Regions from separate parts of the Thalassospira sp. MIT1004 genome, predicted to be linked through region 2. Evidence: predicted binding sites of a transcription regulator. Region 2 holds the regulator's gene; the other holds the start of a gene.
The links. The regulator PhoB, encoded in region 2, activates phosphate uptake and scavenging genes when phosphate is short. The targets are predictions, from matches to a motif close to TNTCATAAAACTGTCA.
Positions count from the first base shown of each region.

Region 1: a site for PhoB is predicted at 2,947-2,962, ahead of phnC (phosphonate ABC transporter ATP-binding protein). Genes of this name have one in related genera too.

Region 1 is NZ_MCAO01000005.1:1,440-8,920, forward strand. Features, by position in the region: gene BC440_RS02625 (chloramphenicol acetyltransferase) at 1-61, opposite strand, end outside; gene phnE (phosphonate ABC transporter, permease protein PhnE) at 65-877, opposite strand; gene phnD (phosphonate ABC transporter substrate-binding protein) at 944-1,960, opposite strand; gene phnC (phosphonate ABC transporter ATP-binding protein) at 2,035-2,874, opposite strand; gene BC440_RS02645 (Ldh family oxidoreductase) at 3,177-4,169, opposite strand; gene BC440_RS02650 (META domain-containing protein) at 4,401-4,865, shown strand; gene BC440_RS02655 (BCCT family transporter) at 4,934-6,565, opposite strand; gene BC440_RS02660 (universal stress protein) at 6,632-7,045, opposite strand; gene BC440_RS02665 (alpha/beta hydrolase) at 7,211-7,481, opposite strand, start outside.
Region 2 is NZ_MCAO01000011.1:345,939-353,419, forward strand. Features, by position in the region: gene BC440_RS06375 (SDR family oxidoreductase) at 1-638, opposite strand, end outside; gene BC440_RS06380 (calcium/sodium antiporter) at 797-1,759, opposite strand; gene BC440_RS06385 (cation:proton antiporter) at 2,077-3,837, shown strand; gene phoB (phosphate regulon transcriptional regulator PhoB) at 3,900-4,595, opposite strand; gene phoU (phosphate signaling complex protein PhoU) at 4,613-5,335, opposite strand; gene pstB (phosphate ABC transporter ATP-binding protein PstB) at 5,357-6,160, opposite strand; gene pstA (phosphate ABC transporter permease PstA) at 6,162-7,481, opposite strand, start outside.

The sequences.
Region 1 (7,481 bases), on a different contig from region 2:
TCGTCGGGGCTTCCGACAAGTGTTTCATTGCCGGTTTGGCCTGCGTAATCTTGAACGTCATGGATCAGGTCACCAGTTTGCGCAGACGCTGCGAAATCACATCAAGCAGACTAACCGATATGATGATGATGATCATGACCGCGGCGGTTTCCGCGTAATAAAATGCGCGGATATATTCCCACAAAACCATGCCAATACCACCCGCACCAACAATGCCAAGAACGGTTGCCGACCGCACATTGCTTTCAAACCGATACAGCGAATAGGAAATCCAAAGCGGAAGAACCTGCGGAATCACCCCAAAGATGACCTCCTGCAACCCGTTGGCACCCGTGGCCCGGATACCTTCGACCGGCTCGGGATCAATCGCCTCGACGGCTTCTGAAAACAGCTTTGCCAGAACGCCGGTGGTATGGATCCAAAGCGCAAGCACACCTGCAAACGGACCAAGACCAACCGCAACAACAAACAGCATGGCAAAAACCATTTCATTGATCGCGCGGAAGGAATCCATCAGGCGGCGCACCGGCTGGTAAACCCAGAACGGAACGATGTTTTCAGAACACAGAATGCCAAACGGGATCGAACAGACAATCGCAAGCGCCGTACCCCAGATCGCAATCTGGATGGTGATCCACATTTCGCTGACATAGGTTTTCCACATCAGGAAATCCGGCGGGAAAAACCCGTCCGCGAAATCGACCATGTTGCCACTGTTTTCAATCAGGGCCATGGGCCGCATGTCGGCCCCCTCCCAGGACAGGGCCAGAATGGCCAGAATGAACGCCCAAAGAAGGAAACTTGCGCCTGAACGTTTCAGATCGCGCGGCGGAAGTTCTGCGGCGGTTACGGCCGATGTCGAAAGGCTGCTGTTCATGTGCTTTTCCCGGGAAATAAAAACAAACGGGGAGCCCTTATGCGGGGCTCCCCGTTCGGATGCCGGTTACTCGTAAGAAACCAGGATATCGAGTTCTGCGAGTTTCTTGTCGATTTCAGAAACGCGTTTTGCTTTCTCGTCGGCGGACAGTTCGGCGGTGTTCTCGATTTTCAGCTTGTTTTTATACAGTTCAAGCTGACGGATCGGGTAAAGCTGCGCATTGCTGCTTTCCATGAATTTGCCCATGCCATCCTGAATGCCGCCAAGAACCTTGTTGGCTTCTTCAACATTGCCCAGACGACCATAACCAAGGAAGAACGCCTTGATTTCGGATTTCAGTTCGCGCGACATATCCTTGCGATAAACCATCGGATCAGACGGGATCAGCGGCGAGGTCCAGATAACCTTGACCTTGTCGGTGATTTCCGGCTTGACCATCTGGGTGCGCGCAAGCTGTTCGGAGTTGTTGGCAGCAACGTCGACCTGATGATTGGCAGTCGCCATCAGGTTGGTTTCATGGTTCGCGTTGCGAACGGTCTTGAAGCAGTTCTTCGGATCAACGCCGTTCTGCGCAAAGACGTAATAGGTCGGAACCAGGAAGCCAGAGGTCGAGTTCGGATCACCGATACCGAAGTTAAGTGTGCCGTCGCATTTCAGCATATCGGCAAGCGTGTTGAGCTTGTCGTTATCGGCCTGGGTGATGATGTGGGAATAATAGCCGTTCGTACCATCGCTTTTGGACGTCTGGACGAAAACTTCGCCGCCCGCACGATCAACGGCTTCCATCGCCGACTTGTTACCAAACCAGCCAACGTGAACCTTGCCAAAACGCATGCCTTCGATGATGCCGGCATAATCCGGGGCAAAGAATGCCTCGACCTTTTTGCCAAGCGCTTCTTCCATATCGTCGATCATCGGCTGCCACTGTGCCTTCAGGTTGGCACTCGACTCAGTCGAAATGAAACCGAACACGATGGTTTCCGGGTCTTTTTCAAGCGGCTTGAATTCGACATCGGCATAGGCCATGCCGGTTACGAGCATGCTGGCAGCAAGGGCTGCGGATGCAATTGTCTTGCGGATCATGGGAAGTCCCCCGTCAGGTTGGTTGGTAGAGGTGAAATAAAAAGAGATGTAAGGCAGAGAGAAATCGTCCTGATCTAGCTTGAAACGAAAGCCAGATCCTTCTCCGCGACCCTGCTCTTGGCCGGAACGTCATCCGGGGCAGGTGCGAAAAGCTCGGAAGAATATTCGCCGTAAAGTTCGCGCAGGAATTCCGGCGTCAGTTCGGTGGATGGACCGTCAAAAACGACTTCGCCATCACGCATCGCAATCGTGCGCGCACAATAATCACGGGCATAATCGACCTGATGCAGCGATACGATCACGGTGACATTGTCTTCGCGGTTCACACGATCAAGCGTATTCATCACCTTGCGTGATGACGCCGGATCAAGGGATGCAATCGGCTCATCGGCCAGAATAAGGCGTGCGCCCTGCGTGATCGTGCGCGCAATCGCGGCACGCTGCTGCTGCCCGCCCGAAAGGTTGCGCGCCTTTTTCATCGCATGCCCGTCAATGCCGACCCGCTTTAACGCGGTCATCGCCCGAATGCGCTCAGCCTTGGTGAACAGGCAAAGCGACCCGCGCCATGCCGGCACACGGCCCAGCATCCCGGTCAGAACATTGGTCAGAACCGTCAGGCGGCTGACCAGATTGAATTGCTGAAACACAACGCCGATATCGGCGCGCACCTTGCGCGCACCCCTTGCAATACGGCCGTTCTGCTGGATGACTTCACCGAATACTTCGATCTTGCCACCATCGCGATCCCCGCGCAGCAAACCGGCAATATGACGGATAAGGGTGGATTTGCCCGAACCGGACGCCCCGATCAGCGCGACCATCTCGCCCTCGCGGACCTGTAAACTGACATTGTTCAATGCCCGTTTATCGCGCGAGAAGCTCTTGTTCAGTCCGGAAATATCTACGACCAGCATTAAAGTCCGCCTGCTTGTGTTTCGCTGGTCAAGAAGCTACGCACAAACCGCGACTCTATGGTGACGATGATGTTACAGTTCGATGATTACGACGCCTTCATTTCACCGACAACAATCAAACTTGTCTATACATCAAGATATTCTTCAAATAAAAAAATGATCCCTCAAGAAATAGCAGTGTAATAATTCAATTATTACTTGTGACCGCGTTCACAAATAGCGATACAGGCGAGCCAGATCACGAAAAACCCCGACAGAAAGAAACTGCCGGGGTCTCGTATTTCGCATAATCGCGTATGGATTTACTTGATGGCCTCAATCGCGGCGATGACATCATCTTCGATATCCAGCCCCTGAATTTCCGCATCCCGGCGCGCATTCTGCCCGCGCCGCCCCGGCAACCGCACGGTTTCCTCAAGCGCGATTTCATCTGCGATATAGCGCAAATGATCAATGATCCCCGCCCCACCGACTGCAACCGGATCAATCGCAATCACCAGCTGGCCAAGTGCTGGCGGCGCACCCTTGTCATCAAACAGCGACGATGACTGATGCCCGAATTGGGCACCGGTCAACCCGGCGGCCAGCATTTCGACCATCATGGCAAGTGCCGCGCCCTTGACCCCGCCTGCCGGAATCATCGTGCCTTCAAGCGCCTTGACCGCATCGGTGGTCGGATTGCCGTCTGCATCCAATGCCCAGTCATCGGGGATCGGAACCCCTTTCTGCTTGGCCGCCATGATCTTGCCGCGTGCGACTTTTGACAATGCCAGATCAATCACGATCGGATCGCCATCGCCAATCGGGGTGGCAAAGGCAATCGGGTTGGTGCCAAACATCGGACGACGCCCACCCCAGGGTGCCATCGCGGCCGGGGCATTGGCAAACATCATCGCCGCCAGCCCCGCCTCAGTCAGTCTTTCCACGGTAAGCCCCATCACCCCGGCATGGTGGGATTTATGGATTGCCGCCACCGCAATCCCCTGACTACGCGCGATATCGGGCAATCGTTCGATCATCAGGTCAAGTGCGGGATAGGCAAAGCCGAACTGCGCATCAATCCGCAACACGGCGGGAAACGGCTGATCGGCAACCGGCTTGGCGAACCCGTCCACCTTGCCCGCACGGGCCTGCGCGGCATAGGCCGGAACGCGGCGCAAACCGTGCCCGCCCTGGCCTGCGGCCTCGGCCGTGATCAGGGCGGTTGCCACCGATCTGGCATTGTCGGGATCAACCTTGCAACGCAGCAGGGTATCACACACAAGCGCATGTGCGTCAGACAGGGAAAGCTTCATTATGATGACCTTAAAGATGGTGGCGGGCCCGGATACCATAGCCCCCGGCACCGCCAAGCGCAAAGGTCTTGTGCACCGCAACCCTGCCAAACCCCTACGACAGAACGATAAAAATGCGCTGTAACCCTGCTAAAATTTCGCCGCAAAGTCGTATGAGTATCCCGGCATGGTTCATGCTGCCCGAAACACGGCATTCAGACCCGGACAGCCTCCAAACACAGGATATTTCCAATGCGCAAAGCAACCTCTTTAACCTTCGCCGCATTTGGCATCGCCAGCAGCCTGTGGCTTGCCGGTTGTGCCGCCACGACCAAACCGGCCGAGGAAAAATCCCCCGCCGACTGGTCGGCCATCGCGGATCGCGACTGGCAATTGATGCGGATAGAGGCCAAAGACAAAACCCTGATGCCAATGACCCCGATCCTCGCCAGCATCAATTTCACCAAGGATGGCAAGGTTGCCGGATCGACCGGTTGCAACCGCTATTTCGGGAATTACACCCGAAACGACACCGCCCTTGATGTCTCCCCGCTTGGCAGCACCAAAATGATGTGCATGGAAAACGCGATGGAGATCGAAGACGCCTTCATCGCCGCCATGGCCGATGTCAAAGGCTGGAAATTGCAGGACGACGATCTGATGCTGGTCGACGCCAGCAACAAGTCAATCATGACATTCGAGCAGATCAAACCGTAAACCGGCCAACACCCGCACAAAAGGGGCGCATTGTTTTGCGCCCCTTTTTACGTCTATCCGTCTTCCGCTTATCGTGGCTCGCTGCGCAATCCCTGAATGATCGAATAACACGCCAGCAGAAGAATGATCGCAAACGGGAAACCGGTTGAAACCGCCATCGCCTGCAAGGCTCCCAATCCGCCGCCAAGCAGCAGCGCAATCGCAACCAGCCCTTCAAACGTGCACCAGAATATACGCTGGGGCACCGGGGCGTCGACCTTGCCGCCTGCGGTAATCGTATCAATCACCAGCGACCCGGAATCCGATGACGTGACAAAGAACACGATCACCAGAACAATGCCGATAAAGGACGTGATCGAGTGCAACGGCAATTGTTCAAGCATGGTGAAAAGCTTGATCGGAAGGGCGGCATCGGCAATCGCCTGAACACCTTCATTGACCATATGCACCGCCGTCCCGCCAAATGCGGTCATCCACAGCACACAAACCAGCGACGGAATGATCAGAACACAGGTAATGAATTCCCGCACCGTCCGGCCCCGCGATACGCGCGCAATGAACATGCCGACAAACGGCGACCACGAAATCCACCACGCCCAATAGAATGACGTCCAGCCCTGGCTGAAATTGGCATCCTCGCGCCCGATCGGGTTCGAAAGCGCCGGCAGATATTCGACATAGGCGACAAGGCTCGTGAAAAAGCCCTTGATGATATCCATCGTCGGCCCGACCAGCACGACAAACAGCAAAAGCAATGCCGCCAGAACCATATTGATTTCCGAAAGCCGCTTGACCCCGGCATCAAGCCCGGCAAGGACAGAAATCAGCGCAATGCCGGTAATCCCGATGATCAGGAACACCTTCGATCCGTCGGATTCCGGTAACCCGAACAGGAATTGAAGCCCGGCATTGGCCTGTTCCGCCCCAAAACCAAGCGACGTCGCAAGCCCGAACAGGGTGGCAAACACCGCCATGATATCAATCACGTGCCCGGTCCAGCCCCAGACACGCTCGCCAAAGACCGGATAAAATACCGACCGCATGGTCAATGGCAGGCCCTTGTTAAACGAAAACAGCGCAAGTGCGAGCGCCACGGTGGCATAAATCGCCCACGGATGAAGGCCCCAATGGAAAATCGTTGCCGCCATGCCAAGGTCAAAGGCCGCGTCCGCATCGCCCATCGCCCCGCCAAGCGGTGCCCAGTCCGTCCTGGCCCCGCCATCACCAACAACCGCACCCCCCATCGAGGTGGTGAAATGCGAAATCGGTTCTGACACGCCATAGAACATAAGGCCGATGCCCATGCCTGCGGCAAACAGCATGGCAAACCAGCCGCTATAGGAATAATCGGGCGTCGCATCCTGCCCGCCAAGCCGCACCTTGCCCAGCGGGGAGACGATCAGAAACAGGCACAACAGAACAAACACATTCGCCGCCGACAGGAAAAACCAGTCAAGCGTCGATGTCAGCCAGCCCCGCATGTCATTGAACATCGGCCCCACACTGTCCTGAAACGCCAGTGTCAGAAACACGAACGCCACAATCGATAAACCCGATATCAGAAAGACGGGATTGTGCACATCAAGCCCGAACGGCCCGATCTGTGTGGTGATGTTATCCTGCCCGATCTCATAATCGGTCTCGATCGGATTGGCGGCACCATCCGGGCTTTCGATGCCCGTCTCGGCATTCGATCCCATGAAAATCTCCCTTGAAAAGCATGTTTGCGGCCACCCCCGGCCGCAATTTTTCCGATTTGCCTGCTATTAACGCACCAGGAACACGGAATGATCCCAATGCGACGCAACATATCCGCCGTGGGATGCAAAAATATGATCGGCAATACCCGGCACATGGGATGCCATGACGATCACATCCGCCCTGGCCTCTGTTGCCGCATCAACAATGATTTCGCTCAGATCAATCGCCGGATCATGTGAAATGCGGGTCATGCCCGAACAGCTGATACCGGTCTTCTTGCCCTGCTCCTCGGCAAAGGCCGCCATCTTGCGATCATATTCCGCCGGATTGTGCGCAATGGGGGATGGGGTATTTGTCCCGACCCCGAAAAAGCATATTTCCGCACCATAATGCTTTGCCAGATCCGCCGCCGTCGAAAGCGCCTTTTCCAGCCTGTCGATATGCGTCAGATCCACGGGTACCATGATCTTGCGATACATTCCCTGCCTCCGTTCTACGGGTGCCCTAACGGGCAAAACACACCTTCGAAACAGATGAGGCGACCAAGACTATCACCAGAACAGGAAATGATCAAAATCCCCATCGCGCAGGGATTTTACGTCACCGGTGAAGACAGGAACAAATTCGCAGCACTATCGGTCACATTATTCCGCGGCCATGCGCTTTATCGCATCACACAAAAACCGGAACCCGGTCGCTGCCCCGTCGCTCATATACCGCGCACGCAGCCAGCCATGGATCATCTGCGGTTCTTCGCGGTACGTCACATCAATCCCGGCCCGGGCAAGGCGCGCGGCATATTCCCGCCCGTCATCGCGTAGCGGATCAAAATAGGCCGCCGTGATATAGGTCGGCGGCAATCCGCGCAAATCCTCCGCCGAAAGCGGATAGGCCACCGGATCATCCATCGGTGCC
Region 2 (7,481 bases):
TTTGTCCCAATTTTCAGGGGCGTCTGATCGCATTGCTGATCGAAAACTTCCTGTGTTTGCCGGACACTAGGCAGTGCCGGGCCGGGACCAATCGCATTGACCCGGATGTGCGGCGCCAATGCCAGTGCCAGTGTCTGGGTCAGCGTCCAAAGGCCGGCCTTGGACAAGGTATAAGTCATGAAATGCGGTGTCAGATTCCAGACACGCTGATCAATCAGGTTGATGATGACGCCCTTTTGCCCGGCGGGCAGCCGTTTGGCGAAATCCTGCGACAACACAAACGGTGCGCGCAGATTGGCTTCCATATGATAGTCCCAGCCCTCACGCGTGGCGGTGCTGATATCATCATATTCAAAGGTGGATGCATTATTGATCAGCACACCAATCGGGCCAAGTGCAGCCGTTGCTTCGCGTACGACACGGCTGCTGTCTTCTTCCTTGCCAAGATCAGCGGAAATAACGCAGGCGCGACGACCAAGGGACCGGATTTCCTCGGCAAGCTGTTCCGCATCCCTGCGCGAGGAATGGCAATGAAGGGCAACATCATAACCCTGTGTCGCCAGATCAAGCGATAAAGCCCGTCCGATACGCTTGGCAGCCCCGGTTACAAGAGCCGTTTTAGGCATTTTCCCTGTCATCTGGTTTCCATCCCGTTCATCAAGATGCGCCCCTTCCCGGGGAAGGCAGCCCCCTTAAATATCGGCCGCCGTCATTTATGTTTGGTCATTCCGGAACTTACAATCAAACCCGCCAGCCGGTCCATAACCGCATTTATCGTTTCAGGCATGAAGATCAATCATGCCGTAACCAGACTCGCAACATATCCCAGATAAGCCAGAACAAAGACGATCCCGGTGATCCGCGACACTCCGCGCAGGAAATAGCCGACCACCAGCAAAAGAATGGTAACTGCCAGCATGATCCAAAGATCGGATTGCAGAATCTGGTCTGGCACGGCAATCGGCGCAATCAGCGATACACCACCGATGATCACCAGCAGGTTCAAAAGATTGGAACCAACAACATTGCCAAGTGCAACGTCGGAATGCCCGCGGAACGCCGCAACAATCGATGCCGCCAGTTCAGGAAGCGATGTTCCGAATGCGACAAGGGTCAAGCCAATGACGGCTTCGGACACACCGAACTGACGCGCGACAGAAACACCACCATCCACCAGCAGATCCGCCCCATAGGTCAAGGCGACAATCCCGATAACAGTGGCAACAATCGGCTTGAGCCAACCGCTTGGTACTTCGCCGACTTCGTCGACTTCTTCCTCATGCAGGTGGCTGGCATCACCCGGGCTTTTTTTGTCATGCTGATAGGTAAAGTACCAGATCGCTGCCAGAACCAGCAGCATCACCGCCCCAGCCCAGCGTTCGACAACGCCAAACATGCAAAGCCCGATGAACAGAACGGTCCCCAGCAGCATGGTGCCGCCATCGCGCACAACCATGGTCCGCGATGCCGTAATCGGTTTTAGAACCGCTGTTGCGCCGAGGATCAAAAGAATATTGGCAATGTTAGAACCAACCACGTTCCCCATCGCGATGTCGCCCGACCCGGCAAGCGCCGCATTCAGCGACACGACAAATTCGGGGGCCGACGTCCCAGCGGCAACCACGGTCAAACCAACAATGATCTTGGAAACCCCCATCAACAGCGCCAGACCGACAGCACCGCGAACAATGAACTCACCACCGGCAGTCAAAAGCACAAGACCACCGATAATCTGCAAATAGGGGATGAACTGTTCCAATTCCGGCCTGCTCGTTTGGGGAAATTTCTGATTGTTCCATGCCCTTTTACGGGCCAGCGGAACATGGCATTGCGAACGTAGAATAGCAAGCTGCGTCGTCCCGTCGTAATACCATTCGTCACATCGGTGTGATGCGGTTCCCACACTGGCACGCATACCGAAAGCAATCGTCGCGGTCGCCTGCTCTTAAGACGTGTCATCCATCACAGATGCCCTCTCATACGCGAAATTTCCATAGAAATCATAGGGGTATTTCCGCTATCCTGATTTGAACGACTTCCTTTACACGCCTATCTGCGCCGGACGCATAATCCATCATGTCACACAGCGTTCTTTTCGAGCTGTTCCTTGTCCTGACCGCCGCGGTGATTGCCGTCCCGCTGGCACAGAAATTACGTGCGAACTCGATCATCGGTTTCCTGATCGGCGGCTTTTGCATCGGCCCTTTCGGTTTTGGCCTGATCAGTGACCGCGAAGACATTTCAACCGTCGCCGAGCTTGGCATTGTCTTTCTGCTGTTCATGATCGGTCTTGAATTGTCGCGCGAACGCCTGCGCGTGATTGGGGGCCGGTTCGCGACCCTTGGTTTCCTGCAGATCGGCGTCACGATGGCCGTGATGTTCGGTGTATTGCTGCTGATCAATTACGATATGCCCGCCTCCATCGTGATTGCCGGAGCACTGGCCCTGTCATCAACAGCCATTATCCTTAAACAGCTTTCTGATGAACGCCAGTTGCACACACGTTTCGGGCGTGCAGCCCTTGCCATCCTGCTGTTGCAGGACGTTGCGGTTGGTCCCTTCCTGATCATGGTGCAGGCCGCTGGCAATGCCGGGAGCGAAACCAGCCCCTGGATCAGCGCACTAAGCGGTGTGGGGGCGGTTGCTGTATTGTTGCTGACCGGTCGTTATCTCCTGCCGCGACTGTTTCGGTATATTGCGGCTCTTAAAAACCCGGAACTTTTTGCAATCGGGACCCTGTTTGTCGTTCTGGCTGCCAGCACATTGACCGAAGCCGCGGGCCTTTCAATGGCGCTTGGTGCCTTTATCGCCGGGGTAATGTTGGCCGAAACCGAATTCCGCCATCAGATCGAAGCCGACATTTCGCCATTTCGCGGTGTTTTCCTGTCGCTGTTCTTCATGTCTGTGGGAATGTCGGTCAATGCCAATGTGGTCATCGGTCAGGCCGGAACGATCATTTTGTGGCTGATCGGGCTTCTGGTCATAAAGGCAGCGGTTCTTTTCGGATTGTCCCTGCTGATCGGCTTTAACCGTGCATCTTCAATTCGGGTCGCCATGAGCCTGGCCGCCGGTGGTGAATTCGCCTTCGTCATGCTTGCACTGGCATCGCAGAACGGGGCGGTTCCGATTGACATCGCCGTGATGCTGATCCCGGTGGTTGCGATTTCGATGGGTCTGACGCCGACTTTGATTTCGCTCGGCCACCGCATCGAACAGAAGCTTCATCCAAAGGAAACCGATCAGCTAAGCGAGATCTCGGATGAAACCGACGGCATTCAGAAACATGTTCTGGTGATTGGTTGCGGGCGCGTCGGCCGGGTTCTGGCCCGTCTGCTGCGCACCAAGGAAATCCCGTTTATCGTTCTGGAATCCGATGCCCAACAGGTTTCGCGTGGCCGAGCCGAAGGTCTGCCTGTTTATTTTGCCGATGGGTCCCGACCGGAAACATTTCGTGCCGCCCATACCGAACAGGCCCATATTGCCGCCGTTGCCATGGGCAACCCGCACGCAACCGAAAAGACCGTCGCCTTGCTGCGACAGCATTATCCGCATCTGAAAATCTTTGCCCGTGCCCAGGACATCACCCATATCGGTCCGCTGTCACGCAGTGGTGCCGATGCGGCCATCCCCGAGGTACTTGAAACCGGTTTACGCCTGTCCGATCACGTTCTGGCGGCCTGCGATATCCCGCAGGAAGATATCGATATCGAAATAGCCAAGTTCCGGCGTGCCGATATGCTGCTGATGAACGAACTTGCCCCGCGCACCGCGCGCCAAAAAACCGAAGACCAGGCACAAAAAACTGCCAAACCGGCAAAATCCAGGAAAAGCACCTGAAACACAAAGACCCCCATCACGAGAATGGGGGTCTTTCGTTTCGTCTTCCAGAATAACCGCAATCAAGCGGCTTCGACATCCAGTGCATAGCCAGCAGCACGAACCGTGCGGATCACATCGCGCGTTCCCTTGACGTCATTCAATGCCTTGCGCAGACGACGAATGTGAACGTCAACCGTGCGGGTTTCGACATAGATATTCGGCCCCCAAACCGCATTCAGAAGCTGCTCGCGCGAGAAAACCCGCCCCGGATGTTCCAGGAAATAACGCAGCAGACGGAATTCGGTTGGGCCAAGATGGATAGCCTTGCCGTTACGACTGACACGATGGGCGGCCAGATCCATTTCGATATCGGAATAGATCAACTGCCCTTGTGGTTGCGCCGGACCGGATCGACGCAGAAGTGCGCGAATACGGGCCAGCAATTCACCAATCGCAAACGGCTTGGTTACATAATCATCGGCCCCGGTATCAAGGCCGCGGATGCGGTCGCCTTCTTCGCCACGCGCCGTAACCATGATCACCGGCAAATCGCGGCTTTCAGGCTTCCGGCGGATCTGGCGGCAAACCTCGATCCCTGACATCACCGGCAGTATCCAGTCCAGAAGGACCAGATCGACATGGGTTTCGGCCAGAATTTTCAACGCTTCGTCACCGTCCCCGGCTTCGACAACCTGCATCCCCTCGCGTTCGAGGTTGTAGCGCAACATGGTTACGATTGCAGCTTCGTCCTCGACGATAAGAACCGTTGGGTCCATCTTCCTATGCTCCAGTGTCACTCATTCGGTTCTACGACGGCAAAGTTCGCCGCGTCATTTTTTGGCCGAGTATCCATCGGCAGGTCTTCGCCCTTGATCCGGTAATAGATCGTTTCGGCAATGTTGGTCGCATGATCGCCAATACGTTCGATATTCTTGGCGATAAACAGCAGATGGGTCGATGCCGTGATGTTACGCGGATCTTCCATCATATAGGTCAGCAGTTCACGGAACAGGGAATTGTACATATCGTCAACTTCCTGATCGCGCGCCCAGACACGCTGGGCCTTTTCCGCATCACCTTCGATATAGGCATCCAGAACGTCCTTGATGATTTCCTGGCACAGCTTGGCCATGTTCGGGATCACCTGAACCGGGCGGATCGGCGGCACCTGGTTAAGAACCTGCGCACGCTTGGCGATATTTTTCGCCAGATCACCGATACGTTCTAGATCGTTGGACAGTTTAAGCGCGGTCACCACCTGTCGCAGGTCATCTGCCATCGGCTGACGCAGGGCCAGAAGACGTACGGCAAAATCCTGCACTTCCTGTTCCAGCGTATCGATACGGTGATCGGAAAGAATGACCTTCTCGGCCAGTTCAGAATCCCGTTTAACGATCGCACGAATGGCGGAAATCAGCTGACTTTCGGCAAGCCCGCCCATCTGCGAAATGATGTTGTTCAGACGGGTCAGTTCTTCGTCAAACGAACTGACGATATGATGTTTCTCATCGACCATCGAAAATACTCCTGCCCGGACTTAACCGAAGCGACCCGTAATGTATCCCTTGGTGCGCTCGTCCTTGGGATTGGTGAAAATCTGATCGGTTTCGCCCACTTCGACCAGCTTGCCGAGATGGAAAAACGCCGTGCGCTGCGACACGCGGGCAGCCTGCTGCATGGAGTGCGTCACGATCACAATGGTGTAGTTCGAACGAAGCTCGTCGATCAGTTCCTCGACCTTTGCGGTTGCAATCGGGTCAAGTGCCGAACACGGTTCATCCATCAGGATGACTTCGGGGCTGACGGCAACCGCACGTGCAATGCAAAGACGCTGCTGCTGCCCACCAGAAAGACCGGTTGCCGGTTCCGGCAGACGGTCTTTGACTTCTTTCAGTAGACCCGCCCGTTCAAGCGAGGTCATGACGATTTCATCGAGCTCGTCGCGCGAATTCACCAGACCGTGAATACGTGGGCCATAGGCCACGTTGTCATAAATCGACTTCGGGAACGGGTTCGGTTTCTGGAACACCATGCCAATGCGCGCGCGCAACTGAACAACGTCGATTGCCTTGTCATAGATATCACGGTCATCAAGCGTTACCTTGCCCTTGATCGTGACACCGTCAATCGTGTCATTCATGCGGTTCATGCACCGCAGGAAGGTTGATTTGCCGCAGCCCGACGGGCCGATAAGTGCTGTGACCTGACGTTCGACAATGTCAAGATTGACATCAAAAAGCGCCTGGTTGTCGCCGTAGAAAAGATTGAGGTCACGGGCCGTCATTTTCGGGCTAGTGACTGACGGCTCTGCCGTCATTGCGCTTTGAGTTACAACAGCCATTTTACCACTTCCGTTCAAATTTCTTGCGCAGATACACGGCCAATCCGTTCATCAGAATCAGGAAGCCCAGCAAGACCATGATGGCCGCCGAAGTCTTCTCGACAAAGGCACGTTCCGGACTATCCGCCCACAGATAAATCTGCACCGGCAGAACTGTCGCCGGATCAAGTGCCCCGCCCGGGATATCAACAATAAACGCCACCATACCGATCATCAGAAGCGGTGCGGTTTCCCCAAGAGCCTGCGCCATGCCGATGATGGTCCCGGTCAGAATACCGGGCATCGCCAGCGGTAACACGTGATGGGTCACCGTCTGAACCGGCGACGCCCCAAGACCAAGGGCAGCCTGCCGGATCGACGGCGGCACTGCCTTGATCGCCGCACGTGATGCGATGATGATGGTCGGCAATGTCATGAGGGCCAGCGTCAGACCACCAACAACCGGGGCCGACCGCGGCAGGTGCATGACATTAAGGTAAACCTCAAGCCCGAGAAGACCGAACACGATCGACGGCACAGCCGCAAGGTTGTTGATGTTGACTTCGACAATCGTCGTGAACCGGTTTCGCGGTGCAAATTCTTCCAGATAGATCGCCGCCAGAACACCAATCGGAAACGACAGTATCAGTGTCACAACCAGGGTATAGAAAGACCCGACCGCAGCGCCCCAGATCCCGGCCAATTCCGGTTCGCGGGAATCACCATTGGTAAAGAACCGCGTATGGAACTGCTTTTCGACCGATCCTTGAGAGACCAGTGTATTATACCAACCAATTTCCTGATCGTTCAGGCGACGGTCGCCTTCGTCTGTGTTTGCACTGATATAACCTTTGTTGAGCATATCAAAGTCGTCACCGGAAATCAGCCAGACCTTCCGGGTCTGTCCGATCAGAGACGGATTTTCAAGCACCCTCTCGCGCAGATCATAAGATGCCCCGCCCGAAACAATGTCATAGAGATCACGCCGTTCGCTACGTCCGCTCACTTCCGGGAACTGTTTGCTCAGTGCATCCCTGATCAGACTATCAAAATTGGCCCTGCCAATAATTGCCGGATCACCTGTTCCGTCCGGATCAATCTTGGCCGGGTCGAAAAAGATTTCCATCTGAACATAGGTCTGGAAAAAGGCACTATAACCTTTCGAAATGATCGAATAGCCAAGCACAACCAGCGCCATAAGAGCGATGGCAATTGCGCTTAAGCCGTAAATCTTGAACCTGCGTTCCGCTGCGTAACGTTTTTTAATGTTACGTGCCAATTTCGGGCTGTCCCAGTCAACCGGCGTGTGCAGATTGCCAGAGATCACTTTTGCGGCGGCTCT